One region of the Streptomyces sp. NBC_00376 genome, then DNA from elsewhere that is predicted to be linked to it. Evidence: riboswitches for the same ligand, from Rfam matches in the RefSeq annotation. Region 1 holds a riboswitch; each other region holds the start of a gene.
What was found. Region 1 has a riboswitch for cobalamin ahead of OG842_RS13230 (ribonucleoside-diphosphate reductase subunit alpha). Riboswitches for the same ligand answer to the same signal wherever they lie in the genome.

Region 1 (5,646 bases):
GAAGTACTACCGGCTGAAGCGACATCTGCTCGACATGACGGACACCATGCCGCCGGGCACCCCCGTGCCGCCGGAGCGGACCCTGGCCGCCGAGTTCGACACCTCGCGCACCACGGTGCGCCAGGCGCTCCAGGAACTGGTCGTCGAGGGCCGGCTGGAGCGCATCCAGGGCAAGGGCACCTTCGTGGCCAAGCCGAAGGTCTCGCAGGCCCTGCAACTCACCTCGTACACCGAGGACATGCGCGCCCAGGGCCTGGAGCCGACCTCCCAGCTGCTGGACATCGGCTACGTGACGGCCGACGACACCCTGGCGGGGCTGCTCGACATCAGCGCGGGCGGCCGGGTGCTGCGGATCGAGCGGCTGCGGCTCGCCAGCGGTGAGCCGATGGCGATCGAGACCACCCACCTTTCGGCCAAACGCTTCCCGGCGCTGCGCCGTTCGCTGGTGAAGTACACCTCCCTCTACACCGCGCTGGCAGAGGTGTACGACGTACGGCTGGCCGAGGCCGAGGAGACCATCGAGACCTCGCTGGCCACCCCGCGCGAGGCCGGGCTGCTCGGTACGGACGTGGGCCTGCCGATGCTGATGCTCTCCCGGCACTCGCTCGACGGACAGGGCGAACCGGTGGAGTGGGTGCGTTCGGTCTACCGCGGCGACCGGTACAAGTTCGTGGCGCGCCTGAAGCGGCCCACGGACTGAGTCCGCGCCATCGTTCGGCCCCCGTGGAACGCATCACTCCGCGGGGGCCTTTCGCGCACCCCGGTCCGGACCAAACGTCGTACATTTGGCCGTATTTCGAGCATGAACACCCACTCGGCCGACCGTTGCCGGACCGCAATGCGGACGGGGGGTGACGGTGACCGGAAGCCTCCCCTAGATTTCCTGCGCATTACAAGGTGCTCAGCGAGGGGACGGAGTCGCCACATGCCAGCAGAACCAGAAGGAAAACCACCCACCGTCACACCGGTACGGGTGGTCATCGCCCTCTGTCTCGTCGCGCCGTTCGTGGCGATGCTCTGGGTGAGTTCGTACGCGAAGGTGGACCCCACCTTCATCGGTATTCCGTTCTTCTACTGGTACCAGATGCTCTGGGTGCTGATCTCCACCGCGCTCACGATGATCGCGTACAAGCTGTGGCAGCGTGACCAGCGCGCCCGCAAGGGGGGTGCGTCGGCATGAAGGACGGCGTGAACGGCGTCGCGCTCGGCGTCTTCATCTTCTTCTTCGTGGCCGTCACGGTCATGGGCTTCCTGGCGGCACGGTGGCGCAAGGCCGAGAACGAGGCCAGCCTCGACGAATGGGGCCTGGGCGGGCGTTCCTTCGGCACCTGGGTCACCTGGTTCCTGCTCGGCGGCGACCTGTACACCGCGTACACCTTCGTCGCCGTACCCGCGGCGATCTACGCGGCGGGCGCGGCGGGCTTCTTCGCCGTGCCGTACACGATCCTCGTGTACCCGCTGATCTTCACCTTCCTGCCGCGGCTGTGGTCGGTATCGCACAAGCACGGGTACGTCACCACCTCGGACTTCGTCCGCGGGCGGTTCGGCTCGAAGGGCCTCTCGCTGGCGGTCGCCGTCACCGGCATCCTCGCCACGATGCCGTACATCGCGCTCCAACTGGTCGGCATCCAGGCGGTGCTGGACGTGATGGGCGTCGGCGGCGGCGAGAACACCCACTGGTTCATCAAGGACCTGCCGCTGCTGATCGCGTTCGCGGTGCTCGCCGCGTACACCTACTCGTCCGGGCTGCGGGCACCCGCGCTGATCGCCTTCGTCAAGGACGGGCTGATCTACCTGGTCATCGCGGTGGCGATCATCTACATCCCGATCAAGCTCGGCGGCTTCGACGACATCTTCGCCAAGGCGGGCGAGGCGTTCTCGCAGACCAACCCGGCCACCGGCAAACCGCGCGGCGCGCTCGCGCCGGGCGAGGCGGGCCAATGGGGTTACGCCACCCTGGCGCTGGGCTCGGCGCTGGCGCTGTTCATGTATCCGCACTCGATCACGGCGACGCTCTCCAGCCGCAGCCGCAACGTGATCCGGCGCAACACCACGATCCTGCCGCTGTACTCGCTGATGCTGGGCCTGCTGGCGCTGCTCGGCTTCATGGCCATCGCCGCCGGGATCAAGGTGGACAACGGGCAGTTGGCCATCCCGCAGCTGTTCGAGAACATGTTCCCGGACTGGTTCGCGGGCGTCGCGTTCGCCGCCATCGGCATCGGCGCGCTGGTGCCCGCCGCGATCATGTCGATCGCCGCGGCCAACCTGTTCACCCGCAACATCTACAAGGACTTCCTGAAGCCGGACGCGACCCCGGAGCAGGAGACCAAGGTCTCCAAGCTGGTGTCGCTGCTGGTCAAGGTCGGCGCACTCGCCTTCGTCCTCACCATGGACAAGACGGTCGCGATCAACTTCCAGCTGCTCGGCGGCATCTGGATCCTCCAGACGATGCCCGCCCTGGTCGGCGGCCTGTTCACCCGCTGGTTCCACCGCTGGGCGCTGCTCGCCGGCTGGGCGGTCGGCATGGTGTACGGGACGGTGGCCGCGTACGGGGTCGCCTCGCCGACGCAGAAGCACTTCGGCGGCTCGTCCAAGGAGATCCCCGGAATCGGCGAGATCGGCTACATCGGCCTCACCGCGTTCGTGCTGAACGTGGTGGTGACGGTGGTGCTCACCTTCGTCCTGAACGCCGTGAAGGCACCTGCCGGGATCGACGAGACCTCCCCGGCCGACTACACCGCCGACGCGGGCGACCCGGGCGTCGAGGCGGAACTCCCGCCAGCCACGGCGGGCGCTCCGGGCGGCCACTGACGACCGCGCCCCACGGCCTGCGGACGGCCCGTCGAGCCCCTTTCCCGAAGGGGTGCGACGGGCCGTCCGCCGTCTGCCCGAAAGGGCCGCAGAACGCGTCCTGTGGTCCCGGCATTTGCCGACCGACACAACATGTGGGGGCTGCCTCTTCGGGCAGCCCCCACATGTATGCTCGTCCTCGCTGTCGCCGCAGGGGAATCCGGTGCGAATCCGGAACTGTCCCGCAACGGTGTATTCAGTGCGCTTTTGTGCACCCCCGAGTCAGTCCGATGACCTGCCGGCAGCGCATCCGGCTCGACCGAACCGGATGCCCAGACGTCCGGGCCTCGCGGTTGGGCCGGTGGACGCCGTGCGAAGTGCTGCCCTGTTCCGGGTCTGCGCGCCCGCAGGGCTGCCCCGATCCCCGCCGGCCCCGAGCCGAGCGAGGGAGAGCACCACGTGACCATCGCGCCAGCCGATCCGGCAGTCGCCGCGTCCGCAGCAGCCGAGTCCGAGGCCGCCGCACAGGACGGACCGGGAACCGCACTGCTGCGGACCCTGACCGAACTGACCGCCGATCTGCCCGACACCGACCCCGGCCGGGTCGCCGCCGCCGCGCTGCGCGGCCGCAGCGCCCGCGCCGACGAGGCCGAGCTGCGGTCGCTGGCCACCGAGGCCGCCGCGGGGCTGATCTCCGAGGACCCCTCCTACTCCCGGCTCGCCGCCCGGCTGCTGACCCTCGCCATCGCGGACGAGGCGGCCGGCCAGGGCGCGGTCTCCTTCTCCGCCTCGGTCGCCGTCGGCCACCGCGAGGGCCTGATCGCGGACCGGACCGCCGAGTTCGTCGCCCGTCACGCGGCCGCCCTCGACGCGCTGGTGGAGCGTTCGCTGGCCGACGGAGCGGACGACCGCTTCGGCTACTTCGGGCTGCGGACCCTGCACAGCCGCTATCTGCTGCGCCACCCGCACACCCGCCAGGTCGTCGAGACGCCCCAGCACTTCATGCTGCGGGTCGCGGCCGGGCTGGCCGAGGACGATTCGCAGCGCGCCGTGGACGAAGTGGCGGCGCTGTACGGGCTGATGAGCCGGCTCGACTACCTGCCCTCCTCCCCCACGCTCTTCAACTCCGGCACCCGGCACCCGCAGATGTCCTCCTGCTATCTGCTGGACTCCCCGCTGGACGAGCTCGACTCGATCTACGACCGCTACCACCAGGTGGCCCGGCTCTCGAAGCACGCGGGCGGCATCGGTCTGTCGTACTCCCGCATCCGCTCCCGCGGTTCGCTGATCCGGGGCACCAACGGGCACTCCAACGGCATCGTGCCGTTCCTGAAGACGCTCGACGCCTCCGTCGCCGCGGTCAACCAGGGGGGCCGCCGCAAGGGCGCCGCCGCCGTCTACCTGGAGACCTGGCACGCGGACATCGAGGAGTTCCTGGAGCTGCGCGACAACACCGGTGAGGACCAGCGGCGTACGCACAACCTCAACCTGGCGCACTGGATCCCGGACGAGTTCATGCGCCGGGTCGACGCGGACGGCGACTGGTCGCTGTTCTCGCCCGCCGACGTGCCCGGCCTGGTCGACCTGTGGGGCGACGAGTTCGACGCCGCGTACCGGGCCGCCGAGGCCCAGGGCCTGGCCCGCAGGACGATCCCGGCCCGTGAGCTGTACGGCCGGATGATGCGCACCCTCGCCCAGACCGGCCAGGGCTGGATGACGTTCAAGGACGCCTCCAACCGGACCGCGAACCAGACCGCCGAGCCGGGCACCGTCGTCCACTCGTCGAACCTGTGCACCGAGATCCTCGAAGTCACCGACGACGGCGAGACGGCGGTCTGCAACCTGGGCTCGGTCAACCTCGGCGCGTTCGTCGCCGACGGTGGCATCGACTGGGAGCGGCTGGACGCCACCGTCCGCACCGCCGTGACCTTCCTGGACCGGGTCGTCGACATCAACTTCTACCCGACCGAGCAGGCCGGCCGCTCCAACGCCAGGTGGCGCCCGGTGGGCCTGGGCGCCATGGGTCTCCAGGACGTCTTCTTCAAGCTGCGGCTGCCCTTCGACTCCCCCGAGGCCCGCGCGCTCTCCACGAAGATCTCCGAGCGGATCATGCTCGCCGCGTACGAGTCGTCCTGCGAGCTCGCCGAGCGCTCGGGCCCGCTTCCGGCCTGGTCGCAGACGCGTGCGGCGCGCGGTGTGCTGCACCCCGACCACTACGACACCGAGCTGAACTGGCCCGAGCGGTGGGAGGCGCTGCGCGCCCGGGTCGCGAAGAGCGGGATGCGCAACTCGCTGCTGCTCGCCATCGCGCCGACGGCGACGATCGCCTCGATCGCGGGCGTCTACGAGTGCATCGAGCCGCAGGTCTCCAACCTCTTCAAGCGCGAGACGCTCAGCGGTGAGTTCCTTCAGGTCAACGCGTACCTGGTGGACGAGCTGAAGAAGCTCGGGGTGTGGGACGCGCGCACCCGTGAGGCGCTGCGCGAGGCCAGTGGCTCGGTGCAGGGCTTCGCCTGGATCCCCGAGGAGGTGCGGGCGCTGTACCGCACCGCATGGGAGATCCCGCAGCGCGGCCTGATCGACATGGCGGCGGCCCGTACGCCGTTCCTGGACCAGAGCCAGTCGCTGAACCTGTTCCTGGAGACGCCGACGATCGGCAAGCTCTCCTCGATGTACGCGTACGCCTGGAAGCAGGGGCTGAAGACGACGTACTACCTGCGTTCGCGCCCGGCGACCCGGATCGCCCGTGCCGCCTCCGGCCAGGCGGCGGCCGCCGCCCCCATTCCCGTACAGCAGGCCTCGGCGCCCGACGCGGACGCGATCGCCTGCTCCCTCGAAAACCCCGAGTCCTGCGAG
Region 2 (5,646 bases), 2.1 Mb from region 1:
CGGCGATCCGTACGCTCTTGCCCCGGGTTCTCTCGCACCTTTCGGCGGCAGCCTCGTGGAGGCGCCGTCCCGTTTCCTGAGGGTCCTGGGCTCCTCCTTCGACAGGATCGTGCCGCCCGGCTCACCGAACGGCTCAAGGCCGAGGCCGTCTGCCGGGACTGGGCGCCGTTTTCGCTGGAACCGGCGCCTGGACCCCGGAACCGCTGGTGCTACTTCGGCCTCGCGTACGCGCGTAGCCGCTCCTCGCGGCTTGTCAGACAGCAGCTCGCACAGCGCACCGCCTCCGCGCTCGTGTAGTACAGACAGCAGGTGTTGCGCAGATAGACCAGCCGCTCCGGGCCGTCCGGCGCTCGCCGGACCCTTGCGACCTCGCCCAGCGTCGCGAGTCCGCCGGGGGCGGTGTCCACGAACTGCCACCAGCGGGCAGCCAGCAGATCCACCTGGTCGCCGTACGCGCACAGCGCCGTGGCGCAGCCATGGGCGATCCCTCCACTCAACTGCCTGGCTCCGGCGCGGGTACGACGGTGCAACGCATCGGCGATGGGCAGCAGATGCCCGTCGAGCACGGTGCGGTGCAGCAGCCGTACGGAGCCCTCCCCGGCCCGGGGCGCCAACAGCCGGGCACTGCGCACCCGGACTCCGCCGATCCCGTGCGCGGCGGGGAGCACCAGGACGTTGCCGGACCGCATGTCCGGGACCTCGTCGTACAGCGCCCAATGGAGCACGGCGGCGGCAGTGACCCAGCCCGCGTACACCGCCATCAGGGTCAGGGCGGTCGCATGGCCGGTGCGGTGGCCGCTGCCTGTGCGTTCACGCTCCAGCAGCGTGGACAGCTCCTCGCCCGCCGGATCGGCCAGTCGGTCGGCTGCCAGCCACCGCCCGGCTTCGCTCGCGGGCGGTTCGCCTTCGGTGACCTGCCAGCGTGGTCCGTGTGGCAAGGGCGTCCAGACGGAGGAAGTGTCGTCACTCATGACAGCGGGAGGTAGACGACGTTGGGGGAGCCGGTGACCGGGTGGACGCCGATCCGGGAGCGTATCCCGTAGACCTCGGCCAGCAGCTCTTCCGTCAGTACCGCGTGCGGGGAACCGGACGCCACCAGCCGTCCGGCGCTGAGGACGAACAGCCGGTCACAGTAGGAGGCAGCCAGGTTGAGGTCGTGCAGCACCAGCAGATTGGTGGTGCCCAGGGTCCTCACCAGGCCGAGGATCTCCAGCTGATAGCGGATGTCCAGATGGTTCGTGGGTTCGTCGAGCGCCAGCAGCCCCGGTTCCTGGACCAGGGCGCGGGCGATCAGGGCCCGTTGCCGTTCCCCGCCGGACAGTTCTTCGAACCGTCGGTCGGCCAGGGGCGCCGCGCCGACGCGCTGGAGCGACTGGTCTATGCGGCGGGCGTCGTCGGCGTCGTCCTGCTCCCAGAACCGTTTGTGCGGGCTTCGGCCCATCGCCACGATCTGGCGCACGGTCAGGCCGAAGGTGCCGGGGCTGTCCTGCGGTACGACGGCGACGCGGCGGGCCCGTTCCTTCACACCGAGGGTTGCGGCGTCCGCTCCGTCCAGCAGGACCCGACCCGTTGCGGGTCGCAGGGCGCCGTACACACAGCGCAGGAAGGTGGTCTTGCCGCTGCCGTTCGGCCCGACCAGGCCGACGGTCTCGCCGGGGGCGGCGTCCAGCGTGACCGCGTCGAGCAGGGTACGGCCGGCCACCTTGTAGCCGATCCCGTCGGCGGCGAGCGCCGTCGGGGACGATGCCGGGCTCATCCGGTGATCCCTTCGGTACGGCTGGAGCGGCGCAGCAGCCAGAGGAAGAACGGGCCGCCCACCAGGGCGGTGACCACCCCGGCGGGGATCTCCCGGGGAGCCGCCACCGTCCGCGCCAGCAGATCGGCCAGCAGCAGGAAGACCGCCCCGCCGAGCGCGGTCACCGGCAGCAGCCTGCGGTGAGACGCGCCGACGATCAACCGAGCGGCATGCGGGACCATCAGGCCGACGAAGCCGATTGCCCCGCTGTAGGCGACCAGCACCCCGATGATCAGCGACACCAGCACGAAGACCCCGCCCCGGAAACGGCCGGGGTCCAGGCCGAGGCTGCGGGCCCCTTCCTCCCCGGTAAGCAGCAGATCCAGCGGACGGGCCAGGCTGATCAGGAGCACGGCCCCGATGCACAGGACCACTGCGGGCAGGGCCAGTTGGTCCCATCGGGCGCCGCCCAGGCCGCCCAGGGTCCAGAACATGATCTCCCGCACATGCTCGGCCCGGGAGGACAGCACCAGGATCAGGCTGGTGAAAGCGGACAGCACGTACTGGATCGCCACCCCGGCCAGGATCAGCCGGCCCGTCGTCATGGTGCCGCCGCGCCGGGCCATCGCGTAGACGGCGACCAGCGCGGTCATGGATCCGGCGAACGCTGCGAGGGGCAGTGCCACGTCGGTGGCCACCCCGGCGCCGACCCCCAGCACGACCACCACGGCGGCGCCCGCCGACGCCCCGGACGAGGCGCCCAGCAGAAACGGATCGGCCAACGGGTTGCGCACCAACGCCTGGAGCACCGCGCCCGACAGCGCCAGACCGGCACCGACGACGGCCCCGAGCAGCACCCTGGGCAGCCGTACCTCCCACACGATCGTCGGGAACGCACCGGAGCGTTCACCGCCCAGGACCGTACTCAATACCTCGCCCGGCGGAATCCGTACCGGGCCGAGCACCAGACCGGCCACCGCCGCCGCGAGCAGCAGCACCGTGAGGGCGCCGATCACGACGGGGGTCGAGCGGAGGACGGACTTCGGGCCGGGGCGGGCGGACCCCGCGCTCACGGAGTGCCGGGGTGCAGCTGCCCGGCCAGGTCCTGTACGGCGTCGGCGACCCGGACACCGAGCACGGCCGAGGACAGCGGGAGTACCGCGAACTTCTTGTTCTTGATCGCCGGCACGTCCGCGAGTGCCGGGTCGTTCAGCAGCCGCTTCTTCTTGGCCTCGACCGTGGTGCCTCCGTAGTCGTAGATCACGGCCACCTCGGGCTTGCGCTTGATGACCTGCTCCCAGGACACGTCGCCGAAGGTGGCGTCGAGGTCCGCGAAGACGTTCCGGCCCCCGGCGAGCCGGACGATCTCATTGCCGATGCCCTTGCCGCCCGCCGTGAACGCGGAGCTGTCGCCGGAGTCGTACACGAACACCGAGGGATGTGCGGAGCCCTTGAGTTCTGTTTCGACCGTCGTGATCTTCTGTCGTTCCTCGGCGATCAGCTTCTTGCCGCGCTCCGGTACGCCGAAGGTCCTGGCGACTTCGGTGATCTCGGTGGCGAGCTGGTCGATGCCGACCTTGCCCTTGGTGCAGTTCTCGATGTTCAGCCGGGTGTTGATGCCGTCCTTCTGGAGACCCGCCCGGTCCTGGCCCTTGGTCTTGTCGAAGGCGCTGCTGTACCCGCCGTAGACGAAGTCGGGGTTGGCGCCGAGCAGCACCTCCTTGGAGGGGTACTCCTTCGCGAGCACCTTGGTCTTGTCGTACGCGGACCGGTACTCCGGCAGGATGCTGTCGTCCAGGTAGGCGGTCCCGGCCAGCCGGTCCTGGAGCCCGAGGGCCAGCATGATCTCGGTGACGTGCTGGTTCATGGTGACGACCCGCTTCGGCGGGGCGTCGAAGGTCGTCTTCGTACCGCAATTGGTGACGGTGTAGGGGAAACCGTCGGCGACCGGTGCGGCCTCTGCCTTGGCTTCGCCGCCGGTGCCGCAGCCGGTGAGAGGCAGCAGAAGCAGGGGTATGAGCGCGAGGGGTACACGGCGTATCGGGGGCATGACCGAGCCTTTCCGGGGGATGTCCTCGTCCCCTGGGTCGTACGAGAAGGCGGCGCGGTCAGTATCTGGCTTCCGGGCTGTTGCAGCCCGGTCACAGTGGCGGGACCGTACCGGATTCACACCGGTTTCCTGACGCGCGTCGCCTGAGTTTTCGGAGCTCATTCTGTCAGACCGCGTATTCCGCAGGTCATGCCCATTGCGCTGTCGGCCTTGGGCGGCCCCGGACACCGACATCCGCGACGACGATCGGCACTGCGGACGGGTTCCGCCCGGACCGGCGGGCTCGCCCGCCCCTGAAGGGCGCCATCCTTACCTACTGGACGTGGGACAGACACGGCTCGCCACGGAAAGTTCGTCGAGGCCCGGCCGGTTCTGGACATCGAGCACGTGGGTGCAGAGGTTTTCAGGCCGTTGCCGTGAGGCCCGGACACCGCCGCTGGAGGACTGAGAGGTACCGCTCTACCGGTTTCTGGACGCCTACTCCCCCGCTGACGCAGAAGAGGACGGTGGTCGCGCCATCGCCCGCAGCGGTTGTTGTCTGTCGGCAGAAGCGGCTCCAGACGTCGCCACTCCGCCTCTGTCAGATCTCCCCGACCAGTCATACGAGAGCCAACGAATCAGTGGGCGGCATGGGTGCGCGGTCAGCAGCTGCGATGCCACCACGCCAACTCCGGTTCTGCCATCAGCTCGTGATGCGTTCGACCGAGGAGCACCGCGTCTCAAGCGTGTTGCGAAAGTGTGTGCGGCGGCGGACGTGGCGTAGTACTTCTGGGGAGACACAGAGACACGTTTGTTCTCACTTGGAGTCGTCGATGGCCGTTCGCCGTGTTGTGCCCAACATTCAGTCGGAGGCCGCGCAGGAGAGCCGGGAGTTCTATGGCCTGCTGGGCTTCGAAGAGGTCATGAACCACGGCTGGATCATGACGCTCGCCTCCGCGTCCGCCCCGGCAGCGCAGATCAGCGTCATGACCAGTGACAAGACCGCGCCCGTCACCCCCGACATGAGTGTCGAGGTGGACGACGTGGATGCGGCTCATGCGGTCATGCGGGACAGCGGCGCGGAGATCGTGCACCCCTTGCAGGATGAGGAGTGGGGCGTGCGGCGGTTCTTCGTCCGCGACCCCAGCGGAAGGGTGGTCAACGTGCTGGGCCACCGCTGAAGGCCTCCGCACCTTGGGCGAAAGCGCAGGTCGCAGCCAGTCGTTGGTGGCCGCGATAAGGACGGTGGCCTCATAGCGGACCGCGAGTTTGTCGTATCTCGTGGCCACGGCCCGGTGGCGCTTGAGGCGGTTGATGCCGCACTCGACCGCGTGCCGAGCCCGGTAACCGATCTTGTCGAACTTCGGTGGGCGGCCGCCTCGTGAGCCGCGCTTCTTGCGGTCAGCTTTGCGGGTGTTGGTCAGCTTTCGACTTCGGTTTTGTCGCCGCCCCAGAGGGTGTGGAAGGCGCCGTTGCGGTCGATGCGGTGGTAGGTGTGTGCGCCGAAGTAGTCGCGCTGGCCTTGAGTGAGGGCGGCGGGGAGGCGCTCGGCGCGCAGGGAGTCGTAGTAGGCGAGGGTGGCGGCGAAGGCGGGGGTGGGGACGCCCTGGGCAGTGGCGGTGGCGATCACGGTGCGCCAGTCGTTCTGTGCGGCGGCGATTTCCTCGGCGAAGCTCTTGTCCGAGAGGAGGCTTGCCATCTGAGGCTGGGTTTCGTAGGCGCTGGTGATCCTGTCGAGAAACGCGGCCCGGATGATGCATCCGCCGCGCCAGATCGCGGCGACCTTCCCGAGGTTGATGTCCCAATCGTATTGCTCGCTGCCGGCCGCGATCTCGTGGAAGCCCTGGGTATAGGCGACGATCTTCGAGGCATACAGTGCCTG
Region 3 (5,646 bases), 2.2 Mb from region 1:
CAGGACGGCGGGAGCAGGCCGAGCTGCCGCTCGCCGCCGATGAGGACCTGTGCGTCGACGAGCTCCGTGCGCGCCGCTTCGGGCAGTCCCGCCCATCCGTCGGCGCCGATTCCCACGACGGTCACCGCAGGTGGGGCGGGTTGTTCGGGTGGTGCGAGAGTCACGGACGGTACCTCGGTGTTCAGTGGATGACGCAGCCGAACTCTACTGTCCGGCCGTGATCGGGCAGCGGCCAGGTGGCCGCCCCGGAGCCTCACTCAGGAGGTCACTTTCTGCAGATATGCGGCAAGTGAGCCGACGGCCGCCGGATTGCGTGGGCTTTCCACCAGATCCGCGTAGTCGAGAACGAAGATCCGGTCGTTCTTGACGGCCGACACGTTGGCCAGCGGCGGATAGGACTTCAGGAACTTCTTCTTCTGCTCCGCACCGGTGTCACCGTAGTCGTTGATCACGATCACCTCGGGATCGCGGTCGACGACGGTCTCCCAGCCCACGGTGACCCAGCTGTCCTTGAGGTCCTTCATGATGTGATCACCGCCCGCCTTGGTGATGATGTCGTGCGGTCCGGCGTAGACACCGGAGGTCAGCGGCTTGTCCTGCCCGTCGTCGTAGAGGAAGACCCGTGGGCGGTCGGCGCCCTTCGGTGCCCCGGCCCGCGCTTCGGTCACCTGCTTCCGGAACGTCGCGACGAGGCTTTCCGCACGGTCCTCGACATCGAAGATCCTGCCCAGGTTCCGCAGATCGGTGTACAGCGCGTCGAGTGGTGCCATCACGCCGCGAGCCTTCCCCCGGCCGTTGCGGCACGACTCGCTCAGCAGGTACGAGTCGATGCCCACCCGCCGGAGTTCGGCGGGGGTGAATCCGTCTCCTTCGCTGAATCCGTAGTTCCATCCGGCGAAGACCAGATCGGCGCGGGCGTCGATGACCAGTTCTTTGTTGATCCGGTCCTTGGAGAGCCACTTGGTCTTCCGGTAGCCGTCCTTCCAGGGAACGGAGGTGAGGTCGCCCTTGTCCTCGGGCATCACATAGCCCGCCATGTGGTCCTCAAGTCCGAGCGCGAACATGATCTCGGTGATGCCGACGTCATTGGTGACCACGCGCTGCGGGGCCTTGTCGTACGTCTTGTTCTCTCCGCAGTTCTCGATGGTCACCGGGTAGTGGCCGTCCCCGTTCCGGGCAGCGGTCTTCTCTTCCTGGCGGCTGGGAACGTCCGCACCGCAGCCGGTGAGGAGCAGGGCGGCCGCGAGGGCGAATGCGGCGGGGCGTGCGAGGTCGGGCATGGTGGGAGCGGCTCCTCAGGAGTCGGATCGTGCGGGGCGGAGGCGGTCGAAGAGCAGCTGTACGGCGCCGGTCTCCGGATGCGGGACGCGGTGTGCCCGTACGCCGAAGACCTCGGCCAGCAACGCGGGGGTGAGCACGTCGTGCGGGGCGCCGGACGCGACGATCCGGCCGTTGTCGATGACATGGAGCAGGTCGCAGTGGAGTGCGGCGAGGTTGAGGTCGTGCAGCGCGGTGAGGACGGTCAGTCCGCTGCGGCGGACCAGGGCCAGCACTTCCAGCTGTTGTGCGATGTCCAGGTGGTTGGTCGGTTCGTCGAGCACCAGCAGCCGGGGGCGCTGGGCCAGTGCGCGGGCGATCAGCACCCGTTGTTTCTCGCCGCCGGAGAGTGTGAGGAAGCCGCGCTCGGCGAGGTGGCGTGCGCCGACGTCCGCCAGGGCGGTCTCGCACACCAGCCGGTCCTCGTCGGTGGTGCGGCCCATCGACCGCTGGTGCGGCAGCCGACCCATCGCCACGACCTCGGCGGCCGTGAAGTCGAACTCGGCGACCGCCTCCTGGGGCAGTGCGGCAAGCAGGCGGGCCCCTTCGCGCGCGCTCATGGCGTACAGGTCCTCGCCGCCGAGCCGCACCGTCCCCGAGGAGGGGCGCAGCGCCCGGTAGACGCAGCGCAGAAGGGTTGATTTCCCACTGCCGTTGGGGCCGACCAGGCCGACGAGCTGCCCCTCCCCCGCTCCCAGCGTGGCGTCCTCCACCAGCCGTGCGCCGGCGATCTCGACCGTCAGGGCATCGATGTCGATCCGCATCACGCGCCTCCGAACGTGTAGGAGCGGCGGCGCATCAGCAGTACGAAGCACGGCACGCCGATGACCGCGGTGAGCACGCCCACCGGCAGTTCGGCGGGCGCGAGCAGCACACGGGAGAGGATGTCCACCCAGATCAGCAGAACGGCGCCCGCCAGTGGTGCGACGGCCAGCAGCCGGCGGTGGTCGGCGCCGACCAGCAGCCGGACGGCGTGCGGCACCATCAGGCCGACAAAGCCGATCGCGCCGCTCACCGCGACGACCGCCCCGGTGACGGCCGCGGAGACCAGGAAGAGCTCCTTGCGCAGCCGTCCCGCGTCCACGCCCAGTGCGGCGGCGGTCTCGTCGCCCATGGCCAGGGCGTTGAGCCGGCGCGCCGACCAGGCGAGGTGGGCGAGGCCGCCGAACACGGCCCCCGCCGCGATCGGCACGGAGGACCAGGTGGCGCCGCCGAGGCTGCCGAGCATCCACATCATCGCGGAGCGGGCGGCCTCGCCACGTTCGGCGGCGAACACCATGAACGTGGTGACGGCCGAGAAGCCGTAGTACATCGCGGTGCCCGTCAGGACGAGCCGCAGCGGGGTCAGACCGCGGGCGGTGCGTGCGATCGCGTACACCAGCATCATGGCGAGGAGCGCGGAGAGGAACGCCGCCGTGGAGAGCGCCCAGATGCCCAGCGCGCCGAAGGCGCCGAAGATGAGCACGGCATTGGCACCGACGGCCGCGCCCGAGGAGATGCCGAGGACGAACGGGTCGGCGAGGGCGTTGCGGACCATGGCCTGCACGGCGACGCCGATGGACGCGAGTCCGGCCCCGACGACCGCGGCCAGCACGGCGCGCGGAAAGCGCAGTTCCCAGACGATGGTGTACGCCGGTACCTGATCGGGGGCTATCCGGCCGCCGGTCAGCCCGGCCCACAGGCAGTGCAGCACTTCGCCCCAGGAGAGCCCCGACGCCCCGATCCCCGCCCCGCAGACGAGCGAGACCAGGAGCACGGCGCACAGGGTGGCCAGCAGCAGTGGCAGCGACACGCGCCGGGGCGGCGCGGGCCCGGCCGCGGCGCGGGAGGTGCGCAGAGGCACGGCGGGTTTGCGGTCGAGGGGTGTGGCCACGGGCGGTCGCTTTCGCCTCGGGCCGTGCACCTACGTGATCAAAGGAGCAGCCCGGGCGCGAAGCGCCCTGCGCAGCACCACTCGCAGTCCACGGCGAATTGACAGGAGCCTTCACCACCGCGGGTAATCGGGCTCACGGGGCCCGATGTCGGGCTCCGCCTACCGTTGCGGGTCAGCGCCGGATTTCGACCGGACTTCCCCCGCGGGGCATGTGCAGCTTATAGCTCGCGCGGACAGGTGGTGCGGGACACCCCACAACGAAGCGGGCGCAGGCCTCCGTGCGACCGGCCGGCCCGCTCCGGGACCGATGCGCGGCGCTCCTGCCCGAGCACCCCGCGATCACATGGGCGGTGCTCAGTTCCGCGATGCGGCCGGGTGGTCGATCCGGGTCGGGAACGGGTCTCCGGTGTCCGAGTCGGCCACGAAGAGCGGTGTCGACCCGGCCATGCTCAGGTACCCGTTGACACTCTGCGTGAGGCTGAATCCGTACCCGTCGGGGGTGCCCGCGTTTCCCGCGAGCGGGCGCGAGGTGCTGAAGGTCCGCGTCGGCCAGCCCTGATCACTCCAGACACGCATCACCGCGTCGAAATACTGGTCGCAGGTGTCGGGGGTGGTTCCGAGCACCCAATACCTGATGTCGAAGGACGCGAACAGGACGGTGTCGTCGTCGATCCGGTTCGCGGGCAGGGTGACGCCGTCGTGAAACCTCGCCTTGGGGAGGTCCGGATGCCATAGCGCCAGGGCCAGTTCGGCGGGCAGTGCCCGGAGCGTCCCGGTGAAGTGCCGCAGCAACTGCGCACGGGCCTCGGCCTGCGTGGCTACCGGCAACATACCGTCCTCGTTCCGTCGGTTCGGGGCGGCACCGCCTCTCGGAGTCCGCCGACCACCCGCCGACCCGACGCCCCGTACGCTCCGACCCGCTCAAGGCAACTGTGCCACAGCGCGGCAGGCCCGATTCATACGAACGCCGAATAGAATCCCGGTGGTCGAGCGGGATGCCTGGCGATGGCAGGGCCGGGCGAGAGGGGGCGTCATGGGTCCCATACCGGGTGCGCGGGAAGAGCTGGACCGGCTGGGCCGAGTCCTGCGGGCGCAACTGGTCGAGCTGATATACGACTTGGCTCCCGGCAGTGATCTGCGCCTGCTGTTTCTCGACGAGCCGCGCATCGTCGACTGGCATGAACCGCTCCGCCACCAGTACTCGGCCGGCTGCTTCGTCGGTAAGCGCCGCGCGAATGTCAGTGGCGCCGCCATCGCGTCTCGCGCGGTCGTCCTGCTCGAATCGGCGGGCTGGGAGTGCGCGACGTCGCAGGAGGACGCCGATGGGACGCCCCGAATCATGGTCACCGGCCGCCACGACGGTTGCAGCATCGAGGTCCGTGCGATCGACCACGGACCCAACGTGTCGTTCAGCGGGCAGACGCCGGCGATGGCCCTGTACGAGCCGGAGGAGTTCCAGTGGCCGGAGCCGGTGCGCACGGCCGAGACGGTCACGGCCGGATTCGTGCTGTGCTACGAGTGCGACGGTCTGGGTTGGTGTCCCGGGTGCGGGGGACGCGGCTGGGTTCACGACGAAACCCATGGGCGGAAGAACTGCCGGGAGTGCCGGCGGAGCCGTGCCTGCGTGATCTGCCGGGGTGCGGCACAGCTTGCCATCTCCGATCTGTCGACGTATCAACGCGGCCATTACCCCGAATTGGGCCTGTAGCGGTTCGTCGTCCGTCTGCCCCGCCCGGGGGAAACAGGCCGCAAGCCTCACGTGACCGTTCGATCTCTGCCTCCGTCACACGACAGTAAGCGTTTCCAACCACCCTTCCGGAGACGAGGGTTCACCCCGCCATGGAGCGGCCGATCACCGAGGTCGGGAGCCTTGACCGCCGATAGTAAGCGCTCTAGATTCCCTGCATCTCGTAACGGCAGCAGAGGGGCGGCGGTCACACACGGTGACCGGGCGCGCAGTTTCGTGCATCACTGGATCTCGGGAGCAGCCATGGAGTTCGGCCGCAGGGCTGTGCTGCGCGCAGCCATCGCCACAACACTCGCCGTCAGCGCGGGCGGGCTGTTCGCGTCGATCCCGGCCGCCGCCGCACCGGTGCCGTCCGAGGACGAGTTCTTCGGTGTCTGGAACCCCGCCACCAGCACCTGGACGAAGGAGCCCGCGCTCGACTACGCGACGTTCGGTGCGCTCGCCGAGGTCGAGACGGCCGCGAAGTCCGGGGCGTACGAACGGGCTTCGGCCGCCCTGCTGGCCTACTACCGCACCCGCGAGGGACGCACTCCGCCGCCCTGGGTACAGAACAACATCTTCGTCGCCGGTCAGGAAGAGCTGTTCCTCGACCACTTCTGGACCCTGGGCACCGGCGAGGCATACATCTCCACGCTCACCGTGGCCGGAACCGAGGCGGAGTCGACCGCCGACGTCACCCGCAACGCCCGCTCCGCCCATGGCTCGGGCT
Region 4 (5,646 bases), 3.1 Mb from region 1:
CTCCGGGTCGCTTCGGGGGCGCGCAGCGGACGCCGGCGCGCCAGGACGGCGGAGCCGGTCTGGGCGGTCATCCGCGGCGGCGGCGGGACTGCACGACCGCGGCGATGCCGAGCAGGAGTACGGCACCGACACCGACGAGCACCCCGGCGGACGGGCCGGAGGAGCCGCCGGAGCCGGAGGACGCGGCGGACCCGGCCGGTGTGGCCGAGGCGGACGCCGATCCGGCAGGCGTGCCCTGCCCGTCGCCGGAGACCTGTTCGCCGCAGCCGGAGCCCGGGTAGCCGGTGATGGCGCAGAGCATCGCGTCGCTGCTGTAGCGCAGCGGCTTCGCCACCGAGGCGAGCGCCTCCGCGGCGCTCGCGTCCGGGGCGACCCGCGCACACGCGGTACGCGGCGCGGGCGGAGTCTCACCGGCCGGGGCGTCCGCGGCCGTGCCCGGGTCGATGACGAGCGCTATTCGCTTGGTGCCGTCCTTCGCCGGGGTGACCGCGCAGATCTTCGCGAAGTCGGGGGCGCGGCGAGGCTTCGCCGAGTCCTGGGAGTCCTCGCTGACCGAGAACCGGAAGCCCTGCACCGCCCCGTCGTCCGGCCGCACCAGGGACGGGCCCTGGGTGGCGTACGTCCAGTCGGAGCCGGAGCTCTCCCAGAACGACCAGTACCGGTAGCCGGCCGCCTGGGCCGGTCCCGCGCCGAGCACGGCCAGGACGGCGCCCAGGACCACCAGCAGCGCGGTGGTCCGTCCCGCGCGCCTCACGGCTGCCTGTTCTTCCGGCGACCGCTGATCAGGAAGAACGCGATCGCGGCGAGGACGAGGCCGATGCCGATGTACCACCACACGCCCCCGATCACGTCGTCGCCGCTGTGGACCTGGTCCTTCTCCGTGGGCTCGTACCCGGTGTCGGCGGACGGGTCGGGCGTCACCACGGCGGCGGGCTCGGGGCCGGCCGCGTTCAGCCGGGCGACCAGGTCGACGCCGCCGAAGTCCCGGGCGTTGTTGCCGGTCGCGTGGGCGGCAAGGATCAGCTGGGCGTAGGCGGCGGGGCCGCTCCGGGCGGCCCAGTCCGCGGAGTTCTTCTTCAGCCAGGAGATGGCCCCGGCCGCCTTGTCCTGGTGGCCGGCCGCGGAGAGCGCGACGACCGCGTCCGCGGTGTTGCCGAAGTCGGGCTGCGGGGTGGTGTCGGTGGCACCGGGCATCGGCGCCTGGTTCAGGTGGCCGCTGCCGGCGAGGGCACCGGTGAGGTAGTGGGCGCCGTTCTGGGCGGCCTGCTCGGGCGTGAGCCCGGGACCGGGCCGGCAACTGGGCGCCTTGCCTGCGGCGTTGTTCCCGACCGCCATCGCCTTGCCCATCGTGCCGAGCACGGCGGCCGCGGTGGCGTCCGCGTTGGCGGCGAGCCCGCCCTTCTTGTCGGCCTGGTACGCGAAGGCACCGCCGTCCTTCCCGCCGCACGGGATCGCGAGCGCGAGCAGCGGGTCGTAGGGGGTCTTGCCGCCGGGCGTCGTGATGTCCGCGAGCCGCTGCCCCTGGCGGGCGAGGGCGCCGATCACCAGGGAGGTGGAGTTGGCGTCAGTGGGCGCGCCCGCGGTGTAGCCCCAGCCGCCGTCCTCGTTCTGCACGGACTTCAGCCAGCGCACCGAGTTGTTCACGGTCTCGCGGTGCCCGCCCACCTCGACCAGGGCCTGGGTGGCGGCCGCGGTGGCATTGGTGTCCCGCACGGTCTTCGCGTCGCACGGCTTGGCGGCATCGGGCCGGAACGCGGCGTAGGAACCGTCGGCGCACTGCTGGGAGATCAGCCAGTCCACCGACTTCGCGGCCGGGGTGACCCCTTCGAGCCGCTGGGCGAGGAAGGCCATCGACTGCCGCCACACGCCGTCGTAGGTGGGGTCCGCCGTGCCGTACAGCCCGGAAGGCAGCGCGACGGACGGCGAGGGCGACGGGGACGGCGCTGCCACCGCGACCGGCGCAGCGGCCGCGCAGAGCACGGCGGCGGTGGCGGCGAGCGTTGCTGCGCTGCGACGTACGGTCATGGCGGGCGGGGCCTCTCCTGCGGGGTGAACCGGGCACAGGCACGCTCAGGCACCAGGCTCCGGCTCCGTATACCTCGACGGTGCCGACCACCGGGGGATCCGGTGGTCCGAGCCGGTCACGACCGCGGACAGGGCATTCCGACTCACCGCCTGCGAAGACGGTTCACGGCTGCGTGGTCAGTGCCGGATTCGCACCGGCTTCCCCCTGAACGGGCATGATGACGACCCGCACACTGTACCGGGCGGGTCCGGGCGGGGGCCGGGCCGGGAGGAGCGCCCCCTGATCACACCGAGACGTACATCACTCCGTTCCGCTCCGCACCGCAGGTCGCGCTCGCACCGCGAGGCACGCGACGGTCACACCGCGCCGCACCCCACCGGACCGCCACGCCTCACACCGTGCCGCACGCCACCGGACCGCCACCGCTCACACCGCGCCGCACGCCACCGGACCGCCACGCCTCACACCGCGATGTACGCCACCGGATCGGCCCCCGGCACCGCCTCCGCGCGCCCGAGCTTCACCAGCCGCCGCAGATGCGCCTCCGCCTCCGAGACGGCGATGTTCCGGGAGCCGTGCGGGATCTGCTCCCAGGGCCGGTTCCACTCCATCCGCTCGGCCAGCTCCCACGGTGTCAGCGGCTCCGCCAGCAGCCCGAGCAGCCCGGTCAGCCGCTCCTCGTGATGCCCGAGGAGCTCCCGTACCCGCCCCGCCGCATCGGTGAAGGCGTATTGGTGGGCGGGCAGCACCTCGGCGGCCCCGAGCCGGCCGATCCGCTCCAGCGAGTCGAGGTAGTCGCCGAGGGGGTCGGTGGCCGTGGCATCGTCCGGGTCCTCGTACAGCCCGATGTGCGGACTGATCCCCGGCAGCAGGTGATCCCCCGAGAAGAGCCGCCCCCGGCCCGGCAGATTGCCCGGGTGCTCCTCCTCCAGGTGCAGGCACACATGCCCCGGCGTGTGCCCCGGCGTCCAGATCGCCCGCAGCCTGCGCCCCGCCAGATCGAGCAGCTCACCGGGGACGATCTCGCGGTCCGGGAGCGCGGCCCGCAACCCCGGCAGCGTCCGCATCCGGCCCCCGTCGGCCGCGGCGGCCCGCAACGGCGCGAGATGCTCCTCGGGCGCTCCGACCGCGGTGAGCTTGGCCGCGAGATAAGTCAGCCACCTGCCGGGTTCGGACTCCCGGGTACGGCGCACGATCGCGGTGTCCGCCGCATGCATGGCGATCCAGGCCCCGGAGGCCTCGCGCACCTGCCCGGAGAGCCCGTGGTGGTCGGGGTGGTGGTGGGTGATGACCACCCCGTGGATGTCGGCCATCTCTGTGCCGACGGCGGCGAGCCCGGCACAGAGCGTGTCCCAGGCCTCGGGATCGTCCCATCCGGTGTCGATCAGGACCGGTCCCCGATCGGTGTCCAGGACGTGCACGAGGGTGTGGCCCAGCGGATTGTCCGGGATGGGCACCTTGATGCTGTGCACGCCCCCGCCGTGGTCGGTCACCTGCGTCATGGAGGTCCCCATCTCTCTCGGCGACGTGCTGCTGCGATCCGTCGCGCCCGCGTGTGGGTGCGTCGGGCCCACTGTAACGAGAACTTGTTCCAGTAGTAGCCCCGGTCGACCATCTCGTTCGGGGTGCTGTCACGGACGTGGACACCTGGAACTGGAACTGGTATCAGTTCTGACACAGAGTCAGATCCTGGGTCGGGCACCCGGTCGGATACCGAGTCGGATGCCGATCCGGACCGGACGCCGATTCGGGCAACGCACCGCGCCGCGGGAGGCAGCAGTCATGACCGAGCTTGTCGAACACGGAAAACTGTTCATCGGCGGGGAGCTGGTCGATCCGCTGGGCCGGGACACCATCGAGGTCGTCTCGCCCCACACCGAGCAGGTCATCGGCCGGGTGCCGCATGCGTGTGAGGCGGACGTGGACGCGGCCGTCGCCGCCGGGCGGCGGGCGTTCGACGAGGGGCCCTGGCCCCGGATGAGCCTGGACGAGCGGATCGCGGTGGTGACCAGGATCAAGGACGCGTTCGCCGTCCGCTACGAGGAGATCGCCCGGGTCATCAGCTCGGAGAACGGCACGCCGTACACGTCGAGCGTCATGGTGCAGGCCCTCGCCGCGATGATGGTGTGGGACTCGGCGATCACCGTCGCCCGCGAATTCGCGTACGAGGAGCGGCGGACCGGGGCGCTCGGGCCGCTGCTGGTGCGCCGGGAGCCGGTCGGGGTGGTCGCGGCCGTGGTGCCGTGGAACGTTCCGCAGTTCACCGCCGCCGCCAAGCTCGCGCCCGCGCTGCTGGCCGGCTGCTCCGCCGTGCTCAAGGTCTCGCCCGAATCGCCGCTGGACGCCTACATCCTGGCCGAGATCGCCGCCGATGCCGGACTGCCGGAGGGCGTGCTCTCCATCCTCCCGGCCGACCGCGAGGTCAGCGAGTACCTGGTCGGGCACCCCGGCATCGACAAGGTGTCGTTCACCGGGTCGGTGGCCGCCGGGCGCCGGGTGATGGAGGTCGCCTCCCGCAATCTCACCCGGGTCACCCTGGAGCTGGGCGGCAAGTCCGCCGCCGTGATCCTCCCCGACGCCGATCTGGACGCCGCCGTCGCGGGCATCGTCCCCTTCGCCTGGATGATCAACGGCCAGGCGTGCGTGGCCCAGACCCGCATTCTCGTACCGCGCTCCTGCTACGACGAGACGGCGGAGGCGTTCGCCGCCGCGGCGGGTGCGCTGAAGGTCGGCGACCCGCTCGACCCGGCCACCGAACTCGGCCCGCTGGTCGCGCGGCGCCAGCAGCAGCGCTCGCTGGACTACATCAGGATCGGGCAGGACGAAGGCGCCAAGATCCTTACCGGTGGCGGCCGTCCGGCGTCCCAGGAACGGGGCTGGTACGTCGAACCGACCCTCTTCGGAGACGTGGAAAACTCCATGCGCATCGCCCGCGAGGAGATCTTCGGCCCCGTCATCTGCCTGCTGCCGTACGGCGACGAGGACGAGGCCGTACGGATCGCCAACGACTCCGACTACGGCCTCAGCGGCAGCGTCTGGACCGCCGACACCGAACGCGGCATCGACATCGCCCGCCGGGTCAGGACGGGCACGTACAGCGTGAACACCTTCAGCCTCGACATGCTCGGCCCGTTCGGCGGGTACAAGAACTCAGGCCTGGGGCGGGAGTTCGGGCCCGAGGGCTACGGCGAGTACTTCGAGCACAAGATGATCCACCTGCCGGCCGGATACGAGGGGGCATGATGGGGGACCGCTGGGCCGTCGAGGTCGACCGGAGCATCTGCATCGGCTCCGGGATGTGCCTGAACCACGCGCCGGGCCGGTTCGCGCTGGACTCCGCCCGGCAGTCGCGCCCGTCGGACCCGGAGACCGGCGCCGACGAGAAGGTCCTCACGGCCGCCGAGGGATGCCCGGTCGAGGCGATCACGATCACGTTGATCGGGACGGGGGAGGTCGTCTTTCCGCCGGAGGACTGAGGGCTGACGAGTGAGAACTGAGGACCGAGGGCTGTCCGGCGGGTCACTTGTCGAAGACGAACGAGATGTGGTCGTCATCCAGGTACTTGATATCGACCTCGCAGCCTTTCTGTACCTGCGACGAGCGGCGGGCAAGGATGGTTT

Region 2: linked by a shared signal. The riboswitch ahead of OG842_RS04270 (ABC transporter substrate-binding protein) and the one ahead of OG842_RS13230 (ribonucleoside-diphosphate reductase subunit alpha) in region 1 are both predicted to bind cobalamin.
Region 3: linked by a shared signal. The riboswitch ahead of OG842_RS03535 (FecCD family ABC transporter permease) and the one ahead of OG842_RS13230 (ribonucleoside-diphosphate reductase subunit alpha) in region 1 are both predicted to bind cobalamin.
Region 4: linked by a shared signal. The riboswitch ahead of OG842_RS27535 (prenyltransferase/squalene oxidase repeat-containing protein) and the one ahead of OG842_RS13230 (ribonucleoside-diphosphate reductase subunit alpha) in region 1 are both predicted to bind cobalamin.

What each region holds. Positions count from the first base shown of each region.
Region 1 covers NZ_CP107960.1:2,992,892-2,998,537, forward strand. The annotation lists gene OG842_RS13215 (GntR family transcriptional regulator) at 1-700, shown strand, start outside; gene OG842_RS13220 (DUF3311 domain-containing protein) at 926-1,180, shown strand; gene mctP (monocarboxylate uptake permease MctP) at 1,177-2,811, shown strand; cobalamin riboswitch at 2,980-3,107, shown strand; gene OG842_RS13230 (ribonucleoside-diphosphate reductase subunit alpha) at 3,250-5,646, shown strand, end outside.
Region 2 covers NZ_CP107960.1:904,513-910,158, reverse strand. The annotation lists gene OG842_RS04285 ((2Fe-2S)-binding protein) at 210-971, opposite strand; gene OG842_RS04280 (ABC transporter ATP-binding protein) at 968-1,756, opposite strand; gene OG842_RS04275 (FecCD family ABC transporter permease) at 1,753-2,808, opposite strand; gene OG842_RS04270 (ABC transporter substrate-binding protein) at 2,805-3,785, opposite strand; adenosylcobalamin (AdoCbl) riboswitch at 3,806-3,942, opposite strand; gene OG842_RS04260 (VOC family protein) at 4,598-4,945, shown strand; gene gndA (NADP-dependent phosphogluconate dehydrogenase) at 5,185-5,646, opposite strand, start outside.
Region 3 covers NZ_CP107960.1:749,687-755,332, forward strand. The annotation lists gene cbiE (precorrin-6y C5,15-methyltransferase (decarboxylating) subunit CbiE) at 1-164, opposite strand, end outside; gene OG842_RS03525 (ABC transporter substrate-binding protein) at 258-1,280, opposite strand; gene OG842_RS03530 (ABC transporter ATP-binding protein) at 1,296-2,081, opposite strand; gene OG842_RS03535 (FecCD family ABC transporter permease) at 2,081-3,190, opposite strand; cobalamin riboswitch at 3,292-3,445, opposite strand; gene OG842_RS03540 (hypothetical protein) at 3,545-4,021, opposite strand; gene OG842_RS03545 (hypothetical protein) at 4,224-4,898, shown strand; gene OG842_RS03550 (heparinase II/III family protein) at 5,181-5,646, shown strand, end outside.
Region 4 covers NZ_CP107960.1:6,097,255-6,102,900, forward strand. The annotation lists gene OG842_RS27525 (energy-coupling factor transporter transmembrane component T) at 1-71, opposite strand, end outside; gene OG842_RS27530 (SCO2322 family protein) at 68-754, opposite strand; gene OG842_RS27535 (prenyltransferase/squalene oxidase repeat-containing protein) at 751-2,025, opposite strand; cobalamin riboswitch at 2,140-2,277, opposite strand; gene OG842_RS27540 (MBL fold metallo-hydrolase) at 2,488-3,528, opposite strand; gene OG842_RS27545 (aldehyde dehydrogenase) at 3,809-5,269, shown strand; gene OG842_RS27550 (ferredoxin) at 5,269-5,502, shown strand; gene OG842_RS27555 (hypothetical protein) at 5,546-5,646, opposite strand, start outside.